One region of the Altererythrobacter chaiwopuensis genome, then DNA from elsewhere that is predicted to be linked to it. Evidence: predicted binding sites of a transcription regulator. Region 1 holds the regulator's gene; each other region holds the start of a gene.
What was found. The regulator LexA, encoded in region 1, represses DNA repair genes until DNA is damaged. The targets are predictions, from matches to a motif close to GTTCCNCNCTTGTTCT.

Region 1 (7,268 bases):
CTGCTGCTTACTGCGCCTTTGCTGGCGCTTACCGCTTGCGAAATTGAGGGCGGCGAGCCGGTGACCCGCACCGAAATCGGCTCAAAATCCGAACAGCGCGTGGCACTGCGGCGCGAGGCTTCGGCTTGCGAGGTCGTGGTGTTCGAGGCTGTGCCGCTGACCCATTGCGTTGCCGATCCGGCCAAACACCGGATTGCCATGGTGCTGTCCGATCCTAACGGGGTGAGATACCGTTCGCTACGCACCTATGGCAAGGCGCTGGGCGAGCAAGCGGCGGTGGTGGCCTTCGCCATGAACGGCGGCATGTTCAAGGATGATGGCAGCCCGCTGGGCTATTACGTCGAGGAAGGTGAGCGGCTTGTGGAGCTCAACCGTGAAGAGGGTGATGACAATTTCCACCTCCAGCCCAACGGTGTGTTTTTTGGCAGCGATGGCAAGTGGGAAATCCGCACGTCGAACAACTTCCTCTACAATGTCAGTGACCGCCCGAAATTCGGTACCCAATCGGGCCCGATGCTGGTGATCGACGGCGAGTTGCATCCCGAATTCCAGGATGACGGCCCTTCGCGCAGCATCCGCAACGGGGTGGGTATCGATGCCGAGGGCAAGGCGCATTTCGTCATTTCCGAAGCAGCGATCAGTTTCGGGCAATTCGCGCGCTATTTCCGTGACGAACTCAAGACGCCCGCCGCCCTCGCTCTTGATGGCGGGGTGTCCGCCTTATGGGACCCGGTGACCGAGCGACTTGACGACGGTGCCGCGATCGGGCCCTTGATTGTCGTGACAAAACGCGACACGGCGGCGCCATGACCTGCGCAGCGACCATTTTGGTTATCGACAATTACGACAGCTTCACCTTCAACCTGGTCCACTACTTGATGGAGCTGGGCGCCAAGGTGCGGGTGGAACGCAATGACGCGCTGAGCGCCGCGCAAGCGATCAAGACCAATGCCGCGGGTTTCCTGATTTCGCCCGGTCCCTGCACGCCCAATGAAGCGGGGATCAGCCTCGATCTCGTTTCCGCTTGCGCCGATGCCGGCAAGCCGCTGCTTGGTGTGTGCCTGGGCCATCAGGCGATCGGTCAGCATTTCGGCGGTATGGTCGAGCGCGGCGGGCTGATGCACGGCAAGACCTCCCCGATCAGCCATGATAGCAGCGGTGTGTTCGCGGGGCTCCCCTCGCCCTTCACCGCCACCCGCTATCACAGCCTGGTGGTGCGCAATCAGCCGGATGATCTGGCCGTCAACGCCACTTCCGACGATGGCTTCACCATGGGTTTCCGCCACCGCGAGCTGCCAATCCACGGGGTGCAGTTCCACCCTGAAAGCATCGCCACCGAGCACGGCCACGCGCTGCTGGCCAACTTTCTGCGTATCTGCGGGCTCGAGGTGAAGGAGGCGGCATGAAGACCCTGCCCCTTGCCGTACCGCATATGACCGAAGCCGAGGCCGAAGAGGTGTTCGGCTGGATCCTTGACGGAGAAGCCAGCGATGAGGAAATCGCGCGTTTCCTGCTGGCGATGACAGAGCGCAGCGAAACCGCAGACGAGATCGCGGGTGCAGCCCGCGCGCTCAGGGCCCGCTATATTCCGGTCGCTGGACCCGCAAATGCGATCGATGTGTGCGGAACCGGCGGGGATGGCCACCATACGCTGAACGTGTCAACCGCAGTAGGCCTGGTGGTCGCAGCCTGCGGTGTGCCAGTCGCCCGCCACGGCAACCGGGCGATCTCCTCGCTTTCGGGCGTGGCCGATACGCTCGAAGTTTTGGGGCTCGACATGGCCGCCGCCGGGCGCACCGCGGAAAAGACGCTGGCGGAAATCGGCATCTGCTTCCTGTTTGCCCCCAATCACCACCCGGCGATGGTGCGCATCCAGCCCATCCGCAAGAGACTTGCCCGCCGCACGATCTTCAACCTCATGGGGCCGCTGTCCAACCCGGTTGGCGTGCGGCGCCAACTGATCGGCATTGCCCGCCCCGGCTACGTCTCAATCTATGGCGACGCGGCAGCGCGGCTTGGCAGCGATCGCACCTTCATCGTCTCGGGCGACGAAGGGCTGGACGAGCTGAGCCTTGCCGGGGGTAACGAATTGGCCGACGTAACCGGCAATGATTTCGAAATGCGGCGTGTGGATGCGACAATGGCCGGGCTGGAGCACGCGCCGCTTGAAGCTATTCGCGGCGGAGATCCGGCCCATAACGCAAAGGCACTCGCCGCCTTGCTGGCAGGCGAGCCGGGTGCCTATCGCGAAACCGTCAAGTTCAATACCGCAGCGGCCCTGATGGTTGCGGGCAAGGTCGAAGACTGGGTCGAAGGCGCGGCCATGGCGGCCGAAGCGCTCGACAGCGGCAAGGCGGCGGCGCTGCTGGCGCGCTGGATCGAGATGGCAAAATGATGACGAATTACACTCGCTGTTCGTCATCCCCGCGAAAGCGGGGATCCACAGCGGAACCGTTCCCCTCGCAATCTGGATTCCCGCATACGCGGGAATGACGAGGAAAATGATGAACAAGCTTGAGGAAATCTGCGCCACCAAGCGGATCGAGGTTGCGCAAAGGCGCGCCGAATCCTCGGTCACCGCGCTCGACCATCTCGCCGCCGGGCAAAGCGCACCGCGCGGCTTTGAAGCAGCGCTGCGCATCAAGTCTGTCGGTGGTTTTGCGCTGATCGCAGAGGTCAAGAAAGCCTCGCCTTCCAAGGGCCTGATCCGCGAGGATTTCCAACCTGATCAGCACGCCCGCGCCTATCAGGCCGGCGGCGCCGCATGCCTCTCTGTCCTGACCGATGCGCCCTATTTCCAGGGCCATGAGGATTACCTCAAGGCGGCGCGCGCAGCATGCGACCTGCCGGTTCTGCGCAAGGATTTCTTGGTCGACCCGTGGCAGGTGGCCGAAGCCCGCAGCATCGGCGCGGACGCGATCCTGATCATCGTTGCTGCGCTTGGCGACGCTGAAATGGCAGAGATCGAAGCTGCGGCAATTGAACGCGGCATGGATGTGCTGGTCGAGGTACACGACGAGGCCGAGATGGAGCGCGCCGCCCGGCTCGCCTCACGGCTGATCGGCGTCAACAATCGCGATTTGAAGACTTTCAAGACTGATCTTTCTACGACCGAACGGCTTTCTTCACTCGCACCGCCAGGCACATTGCTCGTCAGTGAAAGCGGGATCAACAGCCATGACGATTGCACGCGTTTGGCGAATTCAGGCGTGCGTTCTTTCCTGGTCGGGGAGAGCCTGATGCGGCAGGATGATGTCGAAGCGGCCACGCGGGCGCTGCTTCAAGGCTAGGGTCCTGACCCTGGACTGTCCTACAATCTGGATCTGCGGCATAAGCAGCGACATGTTCTGTCGATCCCCTCTCGCAAAACCCGGCTTGCAAGCCCTGTCATCAGCGCCCGATTTTCATTCCTCAGGACTGTGTTCCATGTGTTCCATCCTGTAGGGTTTCGATTCGCCAAGGGATTGAAGAGCGTATGAGCAATAGCCTGACCCATCTCGATGAAAGCGGTAATGCGCGCATGGTCGATGTGGGGGCCAAACCGGCGACCGAGCGCATGGCGCGCGCGGGGGGCGTCATTCGCATGAGCGCAAGCGCGCTCGCGGCGATCAAGGCGGGCGATGCGCCGAAAGGCGATGTGCTGGGCACTGCAAGGATAGCGGGGATCATGGCGGCGAAGAGAACCGGCGAATTGATCCCGCTGTGCCACCCGCTCAGCCTGGATGCCGTCAATATCGACTTTGCCTTTGAAGATAACGGCGTGCGGGTAACCGCAGTAGCTACGTTGACCGGCAAGACCGGCGTGGAGATGGAAGCAATGGTGGCCGCTTCCACCGCGCTGCTGACAATCTATGACATGGCCAAGGCGCTCGACAAGGGGATGGTGATCGGCGAGGTTCGCCTGCTTGAGAAGCGCGGCGGCAAGTCAGGCATCTGGACCGCAGATTAATGATGGCCGCAATGCTTACCCCTGAAGAAGCGCAGGCCCGGGTATTGGCGCTGGTGCAACCCATGCCGGTGAGGCGGATTTCGTGTGAGGATGCGGTCGGCCTTTATCTCGCGCATGACTTGCGAGCGCGGCGAACTCAGCCATCGGCCAACCTTTCGGCCATGGATGGCTATGCGATTGGCGGCGACGCAGCCGGGCCATGGCGCCTGGTGGGTGAAAGCCGCGCGGGGGCACCCTTCGCTCGTGCGCTTGAAGCTGGCGAAACCGTGCGCATTTCAACCGGGGCGCATATGCCCGCTGGTGCGGATCGTGTGCTGATCCAGGAAAATGCGAAGGTCGAAGGCGAGACTGTCTCATGTGTGGAGGATTTTCCCGATCCACTGCGTCACGTTCGCCAACGCGGTTCCGACTTCGACGAAGGGGATGTCGTAGTTTGCGCCGGAACCAGAATTGGCCCCGCCCAGCTTGCGTTTGCGCTGAGCGCTGGCCACGCCGAGCTTGAGATACGCCGCGCGCCATCGGTGGCAGTGCTCGACAGCGGCGATGAACTGGTCGCTGACCCGATGGATTGCGCTGAGCACCAGATCCCGGCCAGCAATGGCGCGATGATCGCGGTAATGCTCAAGGCGCTCGGCTGCCGGGTAACGCGGCTTGGCCCGGTGCCGGATGACGCCGATGCGCTGGCAAACGCGCTGGCCGAAGCTGAGGGCGCTGATCTCCTGGTGACCACCGGCGGCGCCTCGGTTGGAGATCACGATCTGATGCGCCCTGCTCTTGCGGCCTGGGGCGCCAAGATCGATTTCTGGAAAGTCGCGATGAAGCCGGGCAAGCCGATCATGGTGGCAACCCGCGAGCGCAGCAATGGCAGGCAGGTGATTTTCGGTCTGCCAGGCAATCCGGTGTCGAGCTTCGTTACATGCTTCCTGTTCGTGCTGCCGCTGATCCGCGCCGCGATGGGAGCCGCTGACCCCATGCCGCGAAGGGCGCTGCTGCCATCGGGATGCGAATTGCCAGCGGTTGGCACACGCCATGAATTCCTGCGCGCCCGCTGGGATGGCAAGCACGTTACGCTTGACGATTCGCAAGACTCGTCCGCGCTGGGCGCACTTGCCAACGCAAATTGCCTGATCGATCGTGCGCCGAACGGTGGCCGGATCGAAGCAGGAACGTCTGTTCCGGTTATCCTGCTTGAAAATGGCGGAATTGCTTGACTTACCGAATCGTGTTGCCTAATTGTTCCTCATTCGTTCACCATGTTTATGGGAACGCAGGACAGGCGGCCAAGGGAGGTTTTCGCCATGCTGACGGCAAAGCAGCACGAACTGATCCGGTTTATCCAGCAACGGCTTGAAGAGACCGGCATCTCGCCAAGTTTCGAGGAAATGAAGGAAGCGCTCGATCTCAAGAGCAAATCGGGCGTGCACCGCCTGATTTCGGCGCTTGAGGAACGCGGCTTCATCCGCCGGCTGGCCAATCGCGCGCGGGCGCTTGAAGTCATCAGGATGCCGGAGAATTCTACCCCCACAGGGCGCAGCGTCATGGCGAATGCTGTCATTGCGCGCACGGCCAGCCCCGCATCGACCGCGCCGGAAGCTGCCAATGACGTGATCGAAGTGCCGCTGCACGGCCGCATCGCGGCGGGCGCACCGATCGAAGCCCTGGAAGGCCGTTCTAGCATGCCGGTTCCCGCGGCGCTGCTCGGCCCGGGCGAGCACTACGCGCTCGAAGTTTCAGGCGATTCGATGATCGAGGCCGGGATTTTCGACGGCGATTATGCGCTGGTGCGGCGCACCGATACCGCGCGCGATGGTGAAATCGTGGTGGCTCTGATCCGCAACGAGGAAGCTACGCTCAAATATCTGCGGCGCGAAAACGGGATGATCCGTCTCGATCCTGCCAATGGCGCCTATGACCCGCAGATCTATGCTCCGCATGAGGTTGTGGTGCAGGGCAAGCTTGCAGGGCTCTTGCGTCGTTATCACTAGGGATGAGATTGCGCGCCGGGCCTTGTCCCCCTCAATCCCCGGCACCGGCGCGCCACCAGCCATGCTGCCCCTGATGCTCGGCCACGGTCTGTATCTCGCGCCGGCCAAGCATTATCGTGAGGCCGCCTGACTGCTCCAGAAAGCGCTTGTCCGCTTTGAGCCAACGCGGGCGGCATGATGCGGGAAGCCAGCGATCTGCCACAACAATGTCGGCGCGCTCGCAGGCGGCAGCAAGCGCGCGCTCTTCCACCCGCAGATTGCTGCGGGAAAGGAGCAGGCTCCAGCTACGCCCGCCGCGATTGATCAACACGGAGCAGAATTCCCGGCTGCATCGCGCGTCCGGCCAGTGTTCGATCGTCACCGGTTCGCCCTGCACTCCCGCCAGTTCGAGCAAGTTGTCGCGCGCATATTCGGATCGGCTGTGGCGCAAGCTCGCCAACCGGCTCTTGTTGCCATCCGCATCGAACATGGTGATCCCGACATGCCGCCCGTCACGCGAAACAAGCACATCGGGAACCGGCGTGATCATCAGCAACAGCGTCGCAATCGCCACCGGCACCAAGCCAGCCAGCCTCCTGCGCCCTCGCCACAGCGCCAGCCACAATCCACCCGCGACATAAAGCGCGAAAGTCGGCCCGCTCATTTGCGGCATCAGCTTGATCGCGCCGGGCTGCGCTGCCGTCCAGTGCGCAATAGCCAGCAACAAATCGAGCGATCTGCCTGCCAGCCACCATACCGGAGCCCCCAGGCCCATCAGGTCGAGCAACAGCGCAATGGCGATCAGCGGCATCGAAACAAGCGTAACCAGTGGGATGGCAACCACATTGGCGAAGGCTCCATAAACTCCAGCTCGATGAAAGTGAAACAGCACGATCGGCATCAGCGTAATCTCGATCACCAGGCCGGTCACAAGCAGCATCAACCCGCGCCGCGAAACCCACGCCAACCAGCCTTCCTCGCGCGGCGCGAGAAAAGCCTTCACCGGCCCGGCATCATGCAACGCCACTATCGCCAGAACAGCGGCAAAGCTCATCTGAAAACTGGGACCGACAAGCGATTCAGGCCACATCAGCAGCACGACAAAAGCAGCCGTAGCCACCATCCGCAGCGACAGTGCATCGCGGCCCAGTGCCAGCGCCAAAAGCACCAGAAGGGCACCGATGCAGCTGCGCACCGTTGGCACCTCGGCCCCGGTGAGCAAGGTATAGCCGATCCCCGCCAGCGCCCCGGCCGCTGCCGCGACAATCGGCAACCGAAAGCGCAGAGCCAGCGCTGGCCACAGCGCCAGCAGCTTCAACGCCAGTAAATATGCGGCAGCGATAACTGCGCTGACA
Region 2 (7,268 bases), on a different contig from region 1:
CCGGGCACCGGTTCATGGCCGATTACGACCCGGAACGGATGGAACTGGCCCCGCGCGATGTGGTGGCGCGCGCGATCGACGACCAGATCAAGCGTTATGGCCTCGATTATGTCCATCTCGACATTTCGCACCAGCCGCCCGAATTCGTTCGCGCGCATTTCCCGACCATTCACGAGAAGCTGATCGGCCTCGGCATCGACATGACCACAGGGCCGATCCCCGTGGTCCCGGCGCAGCATTACACCTGCGGCGGGGTGCTGGTGGGGCTTGACGCGCGCACCGATTTGCCAGGCCTGTGGGCAGCCGGCGAATGCACCGAATCAGGGCTGCATGGGGCCAACCGGCTGGCTTCGAACAGCCTGCTTGAATGCTTCGTGTTCGGCGAGGCGGCGGCGAAAGACATCCTGGCCCGCTGGGACGAACTCGGCGCCCCGCCCCCGATCCGCGAGTGGGATGAAAGCCGCGTGACCGATTCCGACGAGGAAGTGGTGATCAAGCAGACCTGGACCGAGATTCGCCGCTTCATGTGGAACTATGTCGGGATCGTGCGCACCACAAAGCGGCTGGAACGCGCGGCGCACCGTATCGCCCTGCTGCGCAAGGAGGTGCATGATTATTACAGCGCCTTTCGCGTCACCACCGACCTCATCGAACTGCGAAACCTGATCGAAGCGGCCGACCTGATCGTCACTTCAGCGCTCCGCCGCCATGAAAGCCGGGGCTTGCACTATACGCTCGACTATCCCGAAACGGCGGAGGTAGCGCGCGATACCGTGCTTGTGCCTTAAGGGGCATGCACAGGAGAACATTATGAGCCGACTGCACGTTGAAAGCCACAACATCGAGCGCATCGGCTGGCTGCGCGCCGCCGTGCTCGGCGCCAATGACGGGATCGTTTCGACCGCCAGTCTGATCGTTGGCGTGGCCGCTGCAGCGGCCGGGCGGGAGGAAGTGCTGCTGGCTGGCATTGCCGGGCTTGTGGCAGGCGCCCTCTCGATGGCGGCGGGCGAATATGTTTCGGTCAGCTCGCAGGCCGATACCGAGAATGCCGACATCGCCCGCGAGACAGCTGAGCTCGCTACCCAGCCAGAGGCCGAGCTGGCCGAGCTGACCGGTATTTATGTCGGGCGCGGGCTCGAACCCGGTCTGGCGCGGCAGGTTGCCGAACAGCTCACTGCTCATGACGCCATGGCCGCTCATCGGCGAGATGAGCTGGGGCTCTCGGATGCGACCGCTGCCCGTCCGCTGCAGGCGGCATTCGCTTCGGCATTCACTTTCTCGATCGGCGCGGCCTTGCCGCTGCTGGTAGTACTGCTTCTGCCAACAGACGCCCTGACCATCGGAGTCGGGGCCACTTCGCTGGTTGCGCTCGCCGTGCTCGGCATTTTCAGTGGCCGCGCTGGGGGCGCTCCGGTTCTGCGGTCGGTCGCGCGCGTGGTGTTCTGGGGCGCGCTGGCGATGGCGGTGACGGCAGCGGTGGGCAGGTTGTTCGGCGCAGTTGTGGCCTAGGACCTGCCCAGGGCAGTTCACCTTTTTGCGTTGGCACGCGCGATTTGCAGTTCGACCCGCTTCAGTTCGCGCAGAACGCGGTTGGTTTGCAGGCTGGGCCACAGCGCCAGCTTGAGCATGCCCGCCATGATCAGCAGCACCGCGGAAGGCATTCCCCAGCGCAGCGCCTCGAGCGTTTCGTTGGCCTGGAAGAATTGCACCGCGCAATAGACAGCAGCGATGAACATCACGGTCTGCCAGAACATCATCAGCCAGCTTACCCAGCCCAGCCTGCCGCCGAACAGGCCGTGGATCTGGCTGAGATAGCCCGGTTCCTCGCCGATCTGGCGCAGCAATTCGCGCTCCTCGGCATCGAGGGTCTCATCAATCATCGCATCAAGCGAATCATTCATTTTGGTGCTCATTGGTGTTCTCCTTCCAGTATCGCGCGCAATTTGCGGCGGGCATTCATCAGTCGTGTCTTGACCGTGCCGACCGGCACAGCGAGCGCGACCGCAACCTCGGCCACGCGCAATTCCTCGAAATGGTAGAGAGCAATCGCAGCACGCTCCCCTGCAGGTAACTGGCGGATCGCCGCCTGAAGCCTGCCAGGCTGCGATGGCTCCTCCGGCTCGATGCTCGCTTCGCGCGGTTCGCTCGACCACGCCTGTGCCAGCCTGCGGCGGGCCACGGCATGGCCGATCTCGCCTGCGCAAGCCCGCGACGTGATCCGGTAAGCCCAGGCGGGGAATGCGCGCGGATCCTTCAGCCGGGCGATCCCCTTGACGATTGCTGCCCAGGCCAGCTGGACCGCATCCATCGCCAACTCGCGCTCGCCAGTCAGGCGCAGCGCATGCGCGACGAGTTTCGGGTGCCAGCGCCGCGCCAGCTGACCAAACGCCTCGCGGCTGCCCGTCTGCGCGCTCGCAACCAGATATTCGTCAAGGAGGCGGGCGGTAGATTGCATCATGTCCTCGCTTCTGCCGTTCACCAGTATAGTGGGCGTGAAGGCCAATCCGGTTCATCGTGAGGGCAAAAATTCCGCTTCGCCCTTGTCGCAAGCGCGCCAATATGGCCAAAGCAGCGAGTACCACAGGAGGAAAGCTTGCCAGAAATCACCGCCAACGGAATTACCATCCATTACGATACCCATGGCGATCCGTCGCACCCGCCAATATTGCTGGTGATGGGGCTGGGCGCGCAGATGACATTCTGGCCGATCGAATTGGTCGAGGCGCTGGCAGGCCGCGGTTTCCACGTGATCCGCTATGACAATCGCGACATCGGCCTGAGCCACAAGTTTCACGGCGAAAAAGTGCCCGGCATGATCTGGCATATGATCCGCAAGCGCTTCGGTTTTCCGCCCAAGGTTCCTTATTCGCTTAGCGATATGGCGGCAGACGGGATCGGTGTGCTTGATGCGCTTGGAATCGAGCGCGCGCATATTGTCGGCGCTTCGATGGGCGGGATGATCGCGCAATTGATGGCTATCGAGCATCCGCAACGCGTCCTCAGCCTCACCTCCATCTTTTCGACCACGGGCCATCACAAGCTTCCGCAGGCCGACAAGGCGGCGATAGAGGCGCTGACCAAGCGACCGGCATCAGAGGAAGAAGAAGTGCTGGTTGAACACGGCATGATGGTGGCGACTGCAATTGGCAGCCCGGGCTTCAGGCCAGACCCCAAGAACCTGCGTGAGCGGGTGACGGGATATGTTCGCCGTTCCGTTTATCCCGAGGGGCTGTTCCGCCAAATGGCGGCGATCATCGATGATGGGGACCGGACCGAACGTTTGAAGTCCGTAAACGCGCCCGCGCTGGTTCTGCATGGCGAGGATGATCCCCTGGTCAAGGTGGCATGCGGCCATGCAACTGCGGCCGCAATTCCCGGCGCCAGAATCAAGACCATTCCCGGCTGGGGCCACGATCTGCCGGTGGAGCTGGTCGATCCGATTGCCAATGCGATTGCCGAACATGCGCAGGCGGCAGGCTAGGGTGAGGCAGCCAGGGCCCTGACCCTAGTAGTCGCGCATGGCCAGCGCAGAATAGGCACCATAGCTGGCGACCAGGAACGGCACGAGATAAGTCAGCGCAACTTTCCAGATCACCGGCTGCTGGCCGGCCATGATAAGATCGCCCTGGTTGATGGCCGTAAGCAGGGTGCCGATAATCAATGCGACCTTCAACGAACGCCGCAAGACGGGGCCGGTAAGGCATGTTCTCAAGGCAATGCGATTCATCTTGTTCACGCTTTCGAGGGCAGTCGTCGGATTCGAAAATTGCGTGCCCGGATTCGAAAGATTCACAAGTCCTGTAAACCCGTTTTGCCCGCAAAAATTTTTTCCCAGATTCATTTTGGGGCTTGCGCTGCACGCCAGCCAAGGATTTCCCATGCGTCGCGGCGTTGCAGCAAGGCAATACACCTTGCCTCCGGGTCGCTCAAACATGGTGAATCGGTATTTACCCTCTTGCGCCGGACTCGCCTCTGATTCAGTATCTAGTGGTACATGGCGCAGGGGCACCTACTAGACCTAGTCATTTTAGCCGCAGTTCCCATATCTGCGGATTAAGAGAGGATTCGGTCTTCCGCGGGGAAACGCGCAGGTTCTGTGGGCAAAAAGGGGAAAACTATTTCCCCCTTGGGCCCGCGAAATTGCTAGGTGGGAGCGATCCCGCCGATTCGAACACAAGCGGAACATCGCCATTCAAGGGGCGGGTGCCGCGAGAGGATCAAACGGGCGAACGGAAGCGGGGCAAATGATGGATTTCAGGACTGGCGACGAGGCGACATTGGGGCTGGATCACGGCACGGAAGATACGAACGAAACGGAAGCCGGGGCAGCCGCAAAAAAGGGCCAGCCAGCCCGCGAAAAAGGTAAGGCCAAGGCAGTGGCGATGGAAACCGAAGACAAGGGCAGCGAAGAACTGGTTGCACAGAAGGCCGGCGAAGCCCTGGCCGGTGCGATGGCTGCCGCCGCCAAGTCTGCCGCACAGGTGGACAGCAAGAAGGTCAATGACCGCCGCTTCACCGTCATTACGGACGAAACGCGTGACGCCAATCTGACCGAATTCGGCAAGGAAACCCTGATTGACCGCTACCTGTTGCCAGGCGAGAATTTCCAGGACCTGTTCGCGCGTGTGGCCGATGCCTATGCCGATGATCAGGAACATGCCCAGCGGCTTTATGACTATATTTCGCGCCTGTGGTTCATGCCCGCCACCCCCGTCCTTTCCAATGGCGGCACCAATCGCGGCCTGCCAATCAGCTGTTACCTGAACTCGGTCGAGGACAGCCTTGAAGGCATTGTCGGCACATGGAACGAGAATGTCTGGCTTGCTTCCAAGGGCGGCGGCATCGGCACCTATTGGGGCAATGTGCGCGGCATTGGCGAGCCGGTGGGCCTGAACGGCAAGACCAGCGGCATCATCCCCTTCGTGCGGGTGATGGATTCGCTGACGCTGGCAATCTCGCAAGGTTCGCTGCGGCGCGGTTCGGCCGCCTGCTATATCGATATCGCGCACCCGGAGATCGAGGAGTTCCTGGAGATCCGCAAGCCATCGGGGGATTTCAACCGCAAGGCGCTCAATCTGCATCACGGCGTGCTGCTGACCGATGAATTCATGGAAGCGGTGCGTTCGGGCAGCGAGTTCGAGCTGAAATCGCCGCGCGATGGCAGCGTGCGCGGCAAGGTTGACGCGCGCAGCCTGTTCCAGAAACTGGTTGAAACCCGGCTGGCTACCGGTGAGCCCTATATCGTCTTTTCCGACACGGTGAACCGGATGATGCCCAAGCATCACCGCGAGCTGGGCCTCAAGGTCTCGACTTCGAACCTGTGCAGCGAAATCACCCTGCCCACCGGGATTGACCATCTTGGCAATGACCGCACGGCGGTGTGCTGCCTCAGCTCACTCAACCTTGAAAAGTGGGACGAGTGGTCGACCGAGAAGGATTTCATCGAGGACGTGATGCGCTTCCTCGACAATGTCCTGCAGGACTATATCGACCGTGCGCCGGATGAGATGTCGCGCGCCAAATATTCCGCCAGCCGCGAACGCAGCGTGGGCCTGGGCGTGATGGGCTTCCACTCCTTCCTGCAAATGAAGCAGATCGGCTTCGAAAGCCCGATGGCCAAGGTGTGGAACCTGAAAATGTTCAAGCACATCCAGGGCAAGGCATCCGAGGCTTCCATGCTGCTGGCGCATGAACGCGGCGCCTGCCCCGATGCCAAGGAAATGGGCGCGATGGAGCGCTTCAGCTGCAAGATGGCGATCGCGCCAACCGCGTCGATCAGTATCATCTGCGGCGGCACCAGCGCCTGCATCGAACCGATCCCGGCCAATATCTACACCCACAAGACATTGTCGGGCAGCTTCATCGTCAAGAACCCCTATCTGGAGAAAATCCTGCGCGAGAAGAGCAAGGATTCGACCCAGGTGTGGAACTCGATCCTGGAAAAGGGGGGCTCGGTCCAGCATCTCGATTTCCTCTCGGTAGAGGAAAAGGCGGTGTTCAAGACCAGCTTCGAAATCGACCAGCGCTGGCTGCTCGAATTCGCGGCCGATCGCACGCCCTATATCGATCAGGCGCAGTCGCTGAACCTGTTCATCCCGGCCGATGTCGACAAGTGGGACCTGATGATGCTGCACTTCCAGGCGTGGGAGAAGGGCATCAAGTCGCTCTATTACCTGCGCTCGAAATCGGTCCAGCGCGCGGGCTTTGCCGGCGGGGTGGAGGCGGACAACACCGCCGAGGCCGCAGTGTATCAATTGCCGACGACCGATTACGACGAGTGCCTGGCCTGCCAGTGAGGGGGCATTGAACAGCGCGGGGATCATCGGGATCGCTGCTTTGGGACTGATCGCGGTCGGCTGGAGCCTCTACGAATTCTTCGTCAGTGCCCAGCGATTTATTGCCCCGGACAATGCAGATCGCGATGTAATCAATCGGGATCTTGGCGAAGGCACGCCTGAAGCGCAGGCAGAACTGGAAAAACGCTTCGGTCCGGACAGCCATTGGTATGATTTGCGCACCGGACTTGTTGGACTGCTTGGCATGGTTGTATTGATCTGGATATGGCTGGGATGACCATTCGCCGGCTTGCCGTTGTGGCTTATTCCTCGCCCTCGCCGCACCGCTCTTTGCGCTCGCCCACGTAAAACCCCGGTCTCGCGCATATCGGGGGACAGGCGAAACCGGGGCAGCTGCCTGCGGCCTTGCGGCGCGGCAGACTTGGTCAGGTTGAAGCTAGAGGCCGACCGAGGCCTTGTTCCCTAGCCCGATTGGAATCTTCGCGTCTTCCTTCAGGTAAACGCGGTTCTCCTCAATCTTGTCGACATCCGCGAGCGGCAGCACGTGGTGCTTGCCGTCCATGCTGTCAGACTTGGTCAGCCGGATCATCTCATCCTTTACCTCGTCGACCGTGCCGACGTGGCGGCCCTTGGCGTCGCTGACTTCCATATGTTCCTTGATGCGTAGCTTCTCGAACATGTTTTTCCTCCTTTTTTGAGTTGGTTACATGTCATCAACGGGTGAGCGGGCGGATCGGTCCTCGTCTCACCCCGCCTCAGCCACGGCTCGTGGCGAAGGGCGGCAAATGCGCTGTTTTCGCACGACGATCGCAATCTCTTGTGCCGGATGAAGGCAGCGAATAGGATCGGATCACACCGCCCTGGGAGCCGTGCCATGACCAGACCCGTTCGTATCCTGACCCTGTCGGCAGCCTTGCTGCTACTGTCTGCCTGCGCTTCGCAGCTCGACGCGGGCGTGGCCAGTGGGCCCGA
Region 3 (7,268 bases), on a different contig from region 1:
TTGCTGCCACACCGGATCCATGGTGCGCAATACGGTGGCGTTTACCACGGCATTGTCGAAGCTGAGCGACACCTCAAGGATCGAGAGTACAAACACGATCCACAGGATGCTGAGCGTCGCGCCGATATTGCCTGTGCTGGCCCAGCCGTACCAGACCGCCAAGGCAAGGCAGACCAACGAGAAGGCCAGCGAGAAGCCGTAATACCGCAGCAGCGTTTGCATGATTGATCAGGCCTTGGGTTGGTAAGTCTGGTCTTCAGTAGGGAAGCTGCGACTACGGACTTCCTCGGCATATTGCACGACCGTTTTTTCGATGACGTCGGCGATATCTGCGTATTTTTTCACAAAGCGCGGGACGCGGTCGAACATGCCCAGCATGTCTTCGGTTACCAGCACCTGCCCGTCGCATTGGGCCGATGCGCCGATGCCGATCGTTGGGCACGATACAGCCTTGGTCGCCTCGATGGCAATGGGCTCGACCACCCCCTCGATTACGATCGCGAAGGCACCTGCTTCGTCCAGTGCCCTGGCATCCTTGACGATCTTCTCGGCCTCGGCATCGCTTCGCCCGCGCGCACCATAGCCGCCCAGGACATTGACCGCCTGCGGGGTCAGCCCGACATGGCCCATTACCGGAATGCCGCGCTGGTTGAGAAAGGCGACCGTTTCCGCCATCGCTTCACCGCCTTCAAGCTTCACCGCAGCCGCCCCGCTTGCCTTTAGCAGGAAGGATGCGCTTTCGAAGGCTTTCTCCTTCGAGCTTTCGTAGGAGCCGAACGGCATGTCGACCACAACAACCGAATGGTAAGAGCCGCGCACCACGGCTGCGGCGTGATTGGCCATCATATCAAGCGTGACGGGGACAGTGGAATCGAGCCCGTAGATCACCTGCGCGAGCGAATCGCCCACCAGCAAAATGTCGCAATGCGCATCAAGCAATTGGGCCTGCCGGGCAGTGTAAGCAGTAAGCATCACGATTGGCTCCGCAGTCACCCCGTCGGATTTACGGCGCCTGATCGCGGGGACGGTGAGCCGCCGCATCGGTTGCGGCGTGGGGTGGGCGCGGCTGGTCGAAGTATCGAGCTGGAAAGTCGTAGACATGGCGCGCTTTTAACCCAACAGGGGATTTGCGCAAATGCCTGCTCGACTGTGTCCGGGTTTCACGGCAGTAAGTGATTATAAAGACATTCCCCAAGGGAAGGTGAAGGAGGGTTTCATATATGGCAGTTGCACCATCTGGCAGCAGCGGTCGCGATGGCTGGTCATCGCGCACAGCATTCATATTGGCCGCGATCGGTTCGGCTGTTGGCTTGGGCAACTTGGTCAGATTTCCTGCAGAAGCAGCGAGCAATGGCGGCGGCGCCTTTGTGCTTTTCTACATTTTTTGCATTGCCCTGATTGGTTTGCCGGTTTTGCTCTCTGAAACCCTGATCGGGCGCCACGGACAATCATCGGCAACGCAGAGCGTTCGTCGACTGGCGGTGGAATCACGCGCTTCGCCTTACTGGGAGGGTATGGCCGGGTTGGGGGTGCTTGCCGCTTTTATGATCCTGGCGTTTTACTGCGTTATTGGCGGCTGGGTGCTCTATTACATCGTGCTGTTCTTCCTCGACTTGTTCCAGTCTGGCGTGACGGGAGGGGCTTTGCAGGGCATGAGTGCCGAGCAGATCCAGGCGATTTTCCCGGCGCTTCAGGCTGACGGCTTCACTATGTCGAGCTTTGATATCGCCTTCGTGGCAATCACGCTCTACTTTGTGGCGCGCGGGGTATCTGGCGGGATTGAGGTTGTGGCGATCTGGCTGATGCCGGCTTTTTTTGCGCTGTTACTGCTTATCACCATCTACGGTGCATTCGGTGGAGCTTTCACGGACACCTTGGGATATCTTTTCACGTTTGATTTTTCCAAGCTCACCGGAGAAGTGATGCTGGCCGCCGTGGGTCAGGCGTTTTTCTCGCTTTCGCTGGGCGTGGCCGGGATGATCACCTACGGGTCCTATGTAGGACGCGACGTCAACCTGGCTGGAACCTCTACCATCATCGCATTTGCCGATACGGCTGTGGCACTGGTGGCTGGGCTTTGTATTTTTCCAATCGTTATCGCCGCAGGGCTTTCTACCGAAGGCGGGTTGGGATTGATGTTCGCGACCTTGCCACACGCGTTCCAGTCCATGCCCTTCGGTTCGGTGATCGGCCTGGCATTCTTTATCATGGTTGGTTTTGCCGCTCTCACCAGTTCGGTGGCATTGATGGAGGTTCCGACTTCCTGGGCGATGGAGAAATTCAAGACCAGTCGGGCATTGACGGCAATAACTGTGGCGACGTTGGCCGGCTTGCTTGGTGTGGCATCCGCTTATTCGCTCAACACGATGTCCGGTTTTCACCCGCTTGGCTTCATCCCGCTGTTTGAGGGTGAGGGCGTGTTCTCGGCGCTGGATAGCGTCACGGCAAAGCTGTTCATGCCGATTGGCGCCTTGCTGGTGTGCATCTTTGTGGGTTGGATTGCCGATCCCAAGCTGGTCGATAGTGAAAATGGGCTTGATGGTGCGCTGCACAGGTTATGGCGTTTTCTGGTGCGGTATCTGTGTCCTGCCGCCTTGTTGGCGATCATGGTGGCCGGCCTATCCGGTTAGTCGGTTTTATGAGCGCGTGACAAAAGTGCCGTTCCCAGGCTGAGGGCGGCCTCTTGTTTGGCCAGGCGATTGCGAATCATCGCGCAATAGAACATAAAGCGAACAAATGAGTCGTTCGATTATGTTCAACCCTGCTCTCTCTATCTCTGGAAAGCTTGCCGTCAGCGGTGCGAGCGAAAGCGCTGCGGCGCTGGTCCGCACCAATCTGCCGCGCTGGCGGCCAGGGCTTGCGGCGCCTTGCCATAGCGAAATCTTTGCAAATAGTGACGAGGCGAGCGGGGCGGGGCTGGCTCTGGCGCTGGCACGCGATGCGATGAAGGTGGCAGCAAACCATGCCTCTCCGGCACAGGAGGACCGCCGCCAGGTGCTGTGGGTGCAGGACAGGGCGGCGGTGCGTTTGACCGGGAGACCCTATACTCAGGGCCTCCCGCCCGAGCTGCGCCACAGGTTGATCCATGTCGAGGCGAAGAGCTGCGAGGATGCGCTGTTCGCGCTGGAAGAGGGGCTGCGCTGCCGTGACCTGGCCTTTGTGCTGGGCGAGATTGTCGGCAATCCGCGCGCGCTCGGTTTCACCAGTTCGCGCAGGCTAAGCCTGGCAGCGGAAAAGCATGGCGTGCCGCTATGGCTGCTGCGGCTCGATGCGCAGGCAGACCTTTCTTCCGCGCGGATGCGCTGGAGGGTTGCTGCGTACCCTTCGCCGCCCCCGCGCTGGAACGCCGAGGCACCGGGTCACCCGGCCTGGCGGGCAGAGCTGTTCCGTGCGCGCTCGCACCCCACCGGAGAATGGAGCCTGAGCGATGACGGCAACACCCTCATTGCCAGTCGACCGCGCAGCAGCCCCGCAGGGGCCGCCACGCCGGATCATGTCGATCTGGTTGGCACAGTTCGCAGTCGATCGCTGGCGGCTCTCTAACGGTTTCACGCGCGGCGGAGTTGCAGACGCGGCGCCCACCGTATTGATTGCCGAGACTGCACATGGCCCTCGCATCGCCGCTGTCAACCATGCCGGGCGGGAAGCCGGGGCGCGTTCCGGCATGATGCTGGCCGATGCGCGCGCACTGTGCCCCGGGATCAAGGTTGCTCCGTCCGATCCGGCGGGAGATCTCGCCTTGCTCGAAAAGCTGGCGCTGTGGGCGCGGCGTTGGGGTCCGTGGAGCGCACTTGACCCGCCTGACGGGCTGATCGTCGATATTACCGCGGTGGCGCATCTGTTCGGTGGCGAGCGGCGCCTGATCGCTGATGCCATGGCAGCATTCGCCGCGCGGGATCTTTCCGCGCGTCTGGCGATCGCCCCCACTGCCGGGGCAGCCTGGGCGCTGGCGCATTACGGGCCGGATGGCGCGATCCTGGGTCCGGATGACGATGCTGCGATGCGCCTTGCCGAACTGCCGGTGGCGGCACTGCGGCTCGACCCCGACGTGCTCACCGTGCTGCGCCGACTTGGCCTCAAGCGGTTGGGCGAGCTCGGCGGGGTGGGGCGCGACGCGCTGCAGCGCCGCTTTCGCAACCGCAAGGCGCCCTCTGCCAACCCGCTGCTGCGGATGGATCAACTGCTCGGCCGGGTTCCCGAACCGCTGTTGCCAGTGGTGCCGCAGCACGCGCCACTGGTCGAACGGAGGCTGATGGAGCCGATCCGCCACCGCGACCTGTTCGATCAGGTGCTGCGTGACCTCGCCGCCGACATGGCGCGCGAGCTGGAAGGGCGGGGGCAGGGTGGGCGGCGGCTTGAGCTGGCGCTATGGCGGGTCGATGGCGAAGTGATCATTCGCGCGATCGAACTGTCCGCAGCAACCCGCGATCCTGCGCATATCTGCCGCCTGTTTGCCGCCAGGCTTGATGGCGTGGATGCCGGTTTCGGGATCGAATTGCTGCGCCTGCGGGCCAGCTGGATCGAACCCTTGGCATTGGCACAGCGCGATATCGAGGATGCCGCCGAAGCGCACGGCACCTCGCTCAGTACCTGCATCGACCGGCTGATGGTTCGCCTTGGCGCGGGCGCAGTGCGCCGCCCAGTGCCGTATGCCAGCCACTTGCCCGAACGCGCGCAGCGCTGGCAGTTACCACTGCAGCCTGAACCTGCCAGTCAGGGCGAACTGGCGTTTCACCAGCGCCCACTCAAGCTGCTCGACCGGCCTGAGGCGATCGCGGTGCTTTATGCCACGCCTGACGGCTATCCACGCGCGTTCCGTTGGCGCGGTACAGTCTGCGAAGTCGTGCGGATGGAAGGGCCCGAACGGATCGCGCCTGAATGGTGGCGCGAACGCTCGAACGCGCGTCTGCGTGATTACTACCGGATAGAGGACGAACGGGGGCGGCGATACTGGATCTATCGCCAAGGGCTGGTGGGTGACGGGCGCGGCGGTTTGCCCCTCTGGTACTTGCAGGGGCTTTATAGTTAATTGCCATACTACAATAAAGAAATGGAAACTGCCGATAGAGTTTTATTTACCAATTTCCGTCATGATACACGCATGAAAAAGATCGCATCATCCCGCTCATCCGAACGCAAGCTGCTTGAGATGTTGGTCAAGGGTCGTTCGCGCTCTCGCCCTCTTTATGTCGAAGTGATCGATGTTTCGGAAGGCGGGTGCAAGGTCAAGGGAAGCCCTGGCTTTGCCGAAATAGGTGAAAGCATTCTGCTGCGGATCAAAGGAATCCATACTCCGGTAGGCAAATTTGTTTGGGTCGACGGTAAATATGCGGGTATCGCGTTTGATGGCAAGATGCACCCGGCGGTGATTGAGCACCTCTACAGTGAACGGCTCAGGCAGAAGAAAGCGCAGGGCAGGGGCGAAAAGGCTGCCTGATTTCGGTGTATCGTCGGGCCCACTGCCCATTGAAATCCCAGCTAGGAACATATAGTGAACATAGAGTCGACCTGGTAATTACACCAGTCGCCCTGTGATCTATGCCCGATGTACCGCTGACCCCTGCCAAACGCCGGATCGAGCTTGATCCTGATACGATCGAGCTTCCCCGGCGCGCACCATTTGTCGAGCTGGGACTGGCAAGCTGTTTCACCTTCCTGCGCGGGGCATCGGATGCAGTCGATCTCGTGACTCGCGCCCGCGCGCTTGGCTATGACGCCGTGGGAATTGCCGACGCCAATTCCATGGCCGGCGTGGTGCGGGCCCATACCGAGGCGAAAGCACTCAAGTTGCGCCCGGTAATCGGCACACGGATCGAAACGGTCGAGGGGCTAACCTTCCTTGCCTATCCGCAGGACCGTGCCGCCTATGGGCGTCTGTGCCGGTTGCTCAGTGCCGGACGGATGACCACGCTCGAGGGTGAATGGCAGGGCAAGGGCGCGTGCGAGATTTCACTGCCCCTGCTTGCTGAACACAGTGAGGGCGTGCAGCTGATCCTGCTGCCGCCTGCCAACCTGGAGGTGAAGTGCCCGGTGCCCGCATGGGCAAACAATGTGGTCGCGCTTGACGGTCGCGAACTGCCGGAGACGGTTTCAGGGCGATTCATCGATCTGTTGCCGCATCTTGTGGCCGGGCTGCCCACCCTGCGCCACCTCGCCGCGAGCTATCTCTATCGCGGCGATGATGTGGCGCGGATCACCCGGCTTGATGCGTTGGCACGCGAGAACGGCCTCACCCTGCTGGCCACCAATGACGTGCATTACGCCACGCCTGACAAGCGTCCGCTGCAGGATGTGATGACGGCGATCCGGCACAAGACCACGGTTGCGCAGGCAGGACATCTGCTTGCCGCCAATGCCGAACGCCATCTCAAATCGCCCGCGGAAATGCAGCGTCTGTTCGCGCGCTGGCCGTATGCGATTGCTGCCGCGCGCGAGGTGGCTGATGCCTGCCGTTTCAGCCTCGACGAGCTGCGCTACGAATACCCCGAAGAGATCTACCCTGACGGCATGACGCCGCAGCAATATCTCGAAGGTGAAACCTGGAAGGGGGCGAGGGGGCGCTATCCCGAAGGCATTCCCGAGAACGTCGACAATACATTGAAACGTGAGCTTGGGTTGATCGCCAAGCTCGATCTCGCGCGCTATTTCCTCACCATCAAGGGCATCGTCGATTACGCGCGCTCGGTCGATCCGCCGATCCTGTGCCAGGGGCGCGGCAGTGCCGCCAATTCGGCGGTGTGTTATTGCCTCGAGATTACCAGCGTCGATCCGGCCAAGCACCAGTTGCTGTTCGATCGCTTCATTTCGGAAGAGCGCAAGGAGCCGCCCGATATCGATGTCGATTTCGAGCATGAGCGGCGCGAGGAGGTGATCCAGTATATCTATCGCAGATATGGTCGCCACCGCGCAGGGCTATGCGCGACGGTGATCCATTACCGCCCGCGCATGGCAATCCGCGAGGTCGGCAAGGCGATGGGGCTGAGCGAGGATGCTACCAGCGCGCTCGCACGCACCATATGGGGCAGCTATGGCCGCGAGATCGGTGAGAAGCATGTCGCTGAAACCGGCATGGACATCAGTGATCCGCACTTGCGCCGCGTAATCAAGCTGGCCGAGCAGATAATCGGCATGCCGCGCCATCTCAGCCAGCATGTCGGCGGCTTCATCCTCACGCAGAACCCGCTTACCGAAACCGTGCCGATCGGTAATGGCGCCATGCCCGATCGCAGCTTCATCGAATGGGACAAGGATGACATCGAAGCGCTCGG

Region 2: ACX3VQ_RS05645 (ribonucleoside-diphosphate reductase subunit alpha) is a predicted target of LexA. The motif match lies at 4,169-4,184, and genes of this name have one in related genera.
Region 3: ACX3VQ_RS00825 (error-prone DNA polymerase) is a predicted target of LexA. The motif match lies at 5,482-5,497, and genes of this name have one in related genera.

Annotation. Positions count from the first base shown of each region.
Region 1 is NZ_JBTXJF010000003.1:280,164-287,431, reverse strand. It holds gene ACX3VQ_RS12825 (phosphodiester glycosidase family protein) at 1-810, shown strand, start outside; gene ACX3VQ_RS12820 (anthranilate synthase component II) at 807-1,406, shown strand; gene trpD (anthranilate phosphoribosyltransferase) at 1,403-2,395, shown strand; gene trpC (indole-3-glycerol phosphate synthase TrpC) at 2,502-3,290, shown strand; gene moaC (cyclic pyranopterin monophosphate synthase MoaC) at 3,476-3,949, shown strand; gene ACX3VQ_RS12800 (molybdopterin molybdotransferase MoeA) at 3,961-5,160, shown strand; gene lexA (transcriptional repressor LexA) at 5,248-5,934, shown strand; gene ACX3VQ_RS12790 (ComEC/Rec2 family competence protein) at 5,966-7,268, opposite strand, start outside.
Region 2 is NZ_JBTXJF010000001.1:1,154,202-1,161,469, reverse strand. It holds gene nadB (L-aspartate oxidase) at 1-788, shown strand, start outside; gene ACX3VQ_RS05670 (VIT1/CCC1 transporter family protein) at 811-1,509, shown strand; gene ACX3VQ_RS05665 (DUF6768 family protein) at 1,527-1,913, opposite strand; gene ACX3VQ_RS05660 (RNA polymerase sigma factor) at 1,910-2,458, opposite strand; gene ACX3VQ_RS05655 (alpha/beta fold hydrolase) at 2,594-3,481, shown strand; gene nrtS (nitrate/nitrite transporter NrtS) at 3,506-3,727, opposite strand; gene ACX3VQ_RS05645 (ribonucleoside-diphosphate reductase subunit alpha) at 4,248-6,296, shown strand; gene ACX3VQ_RS05640 (hypothetical protein) at 6,304-6,573, shown strand; gene ACX3VQ_RS05635 (DUF2171 domain-containing protein) at 6,733-6,975, opposite strand; gene ACX3VQ_RS05630 (hypothetical protein) at 7,171-7,268, shown strand, end outside.
Region 3 is NZ_JBTXJF010000001.1:169,249-176,516, reverse strand. It holds gene ACX3VQ_RS00855 (DUF475 domain-containing protein) at 1-222, opposite strand, end outside; gene panB (3-methyl-2-oxobutanoate hydroxymethyltransferase) at 229-1,101, opposite strand; gene ACX3VQ_RS00845 (sodium-dependent transporter) at 1,221-2,630, shown strand; gene ACX3VQ_RS00840 (ImuA family protein) at 2,737-3,543, shown strand; gene ACX3VQ_RS00835 (DUF6504 family protein) at 3,428-5,029, shown strand; gene ACX3VQ_RS00830 (hypothetical protein) at 5,051-5,437, shown strand; gene ACX3VQ_RS00825 (error-prone DNA polymerase) at 5,539-7,268, shown strand, end outside.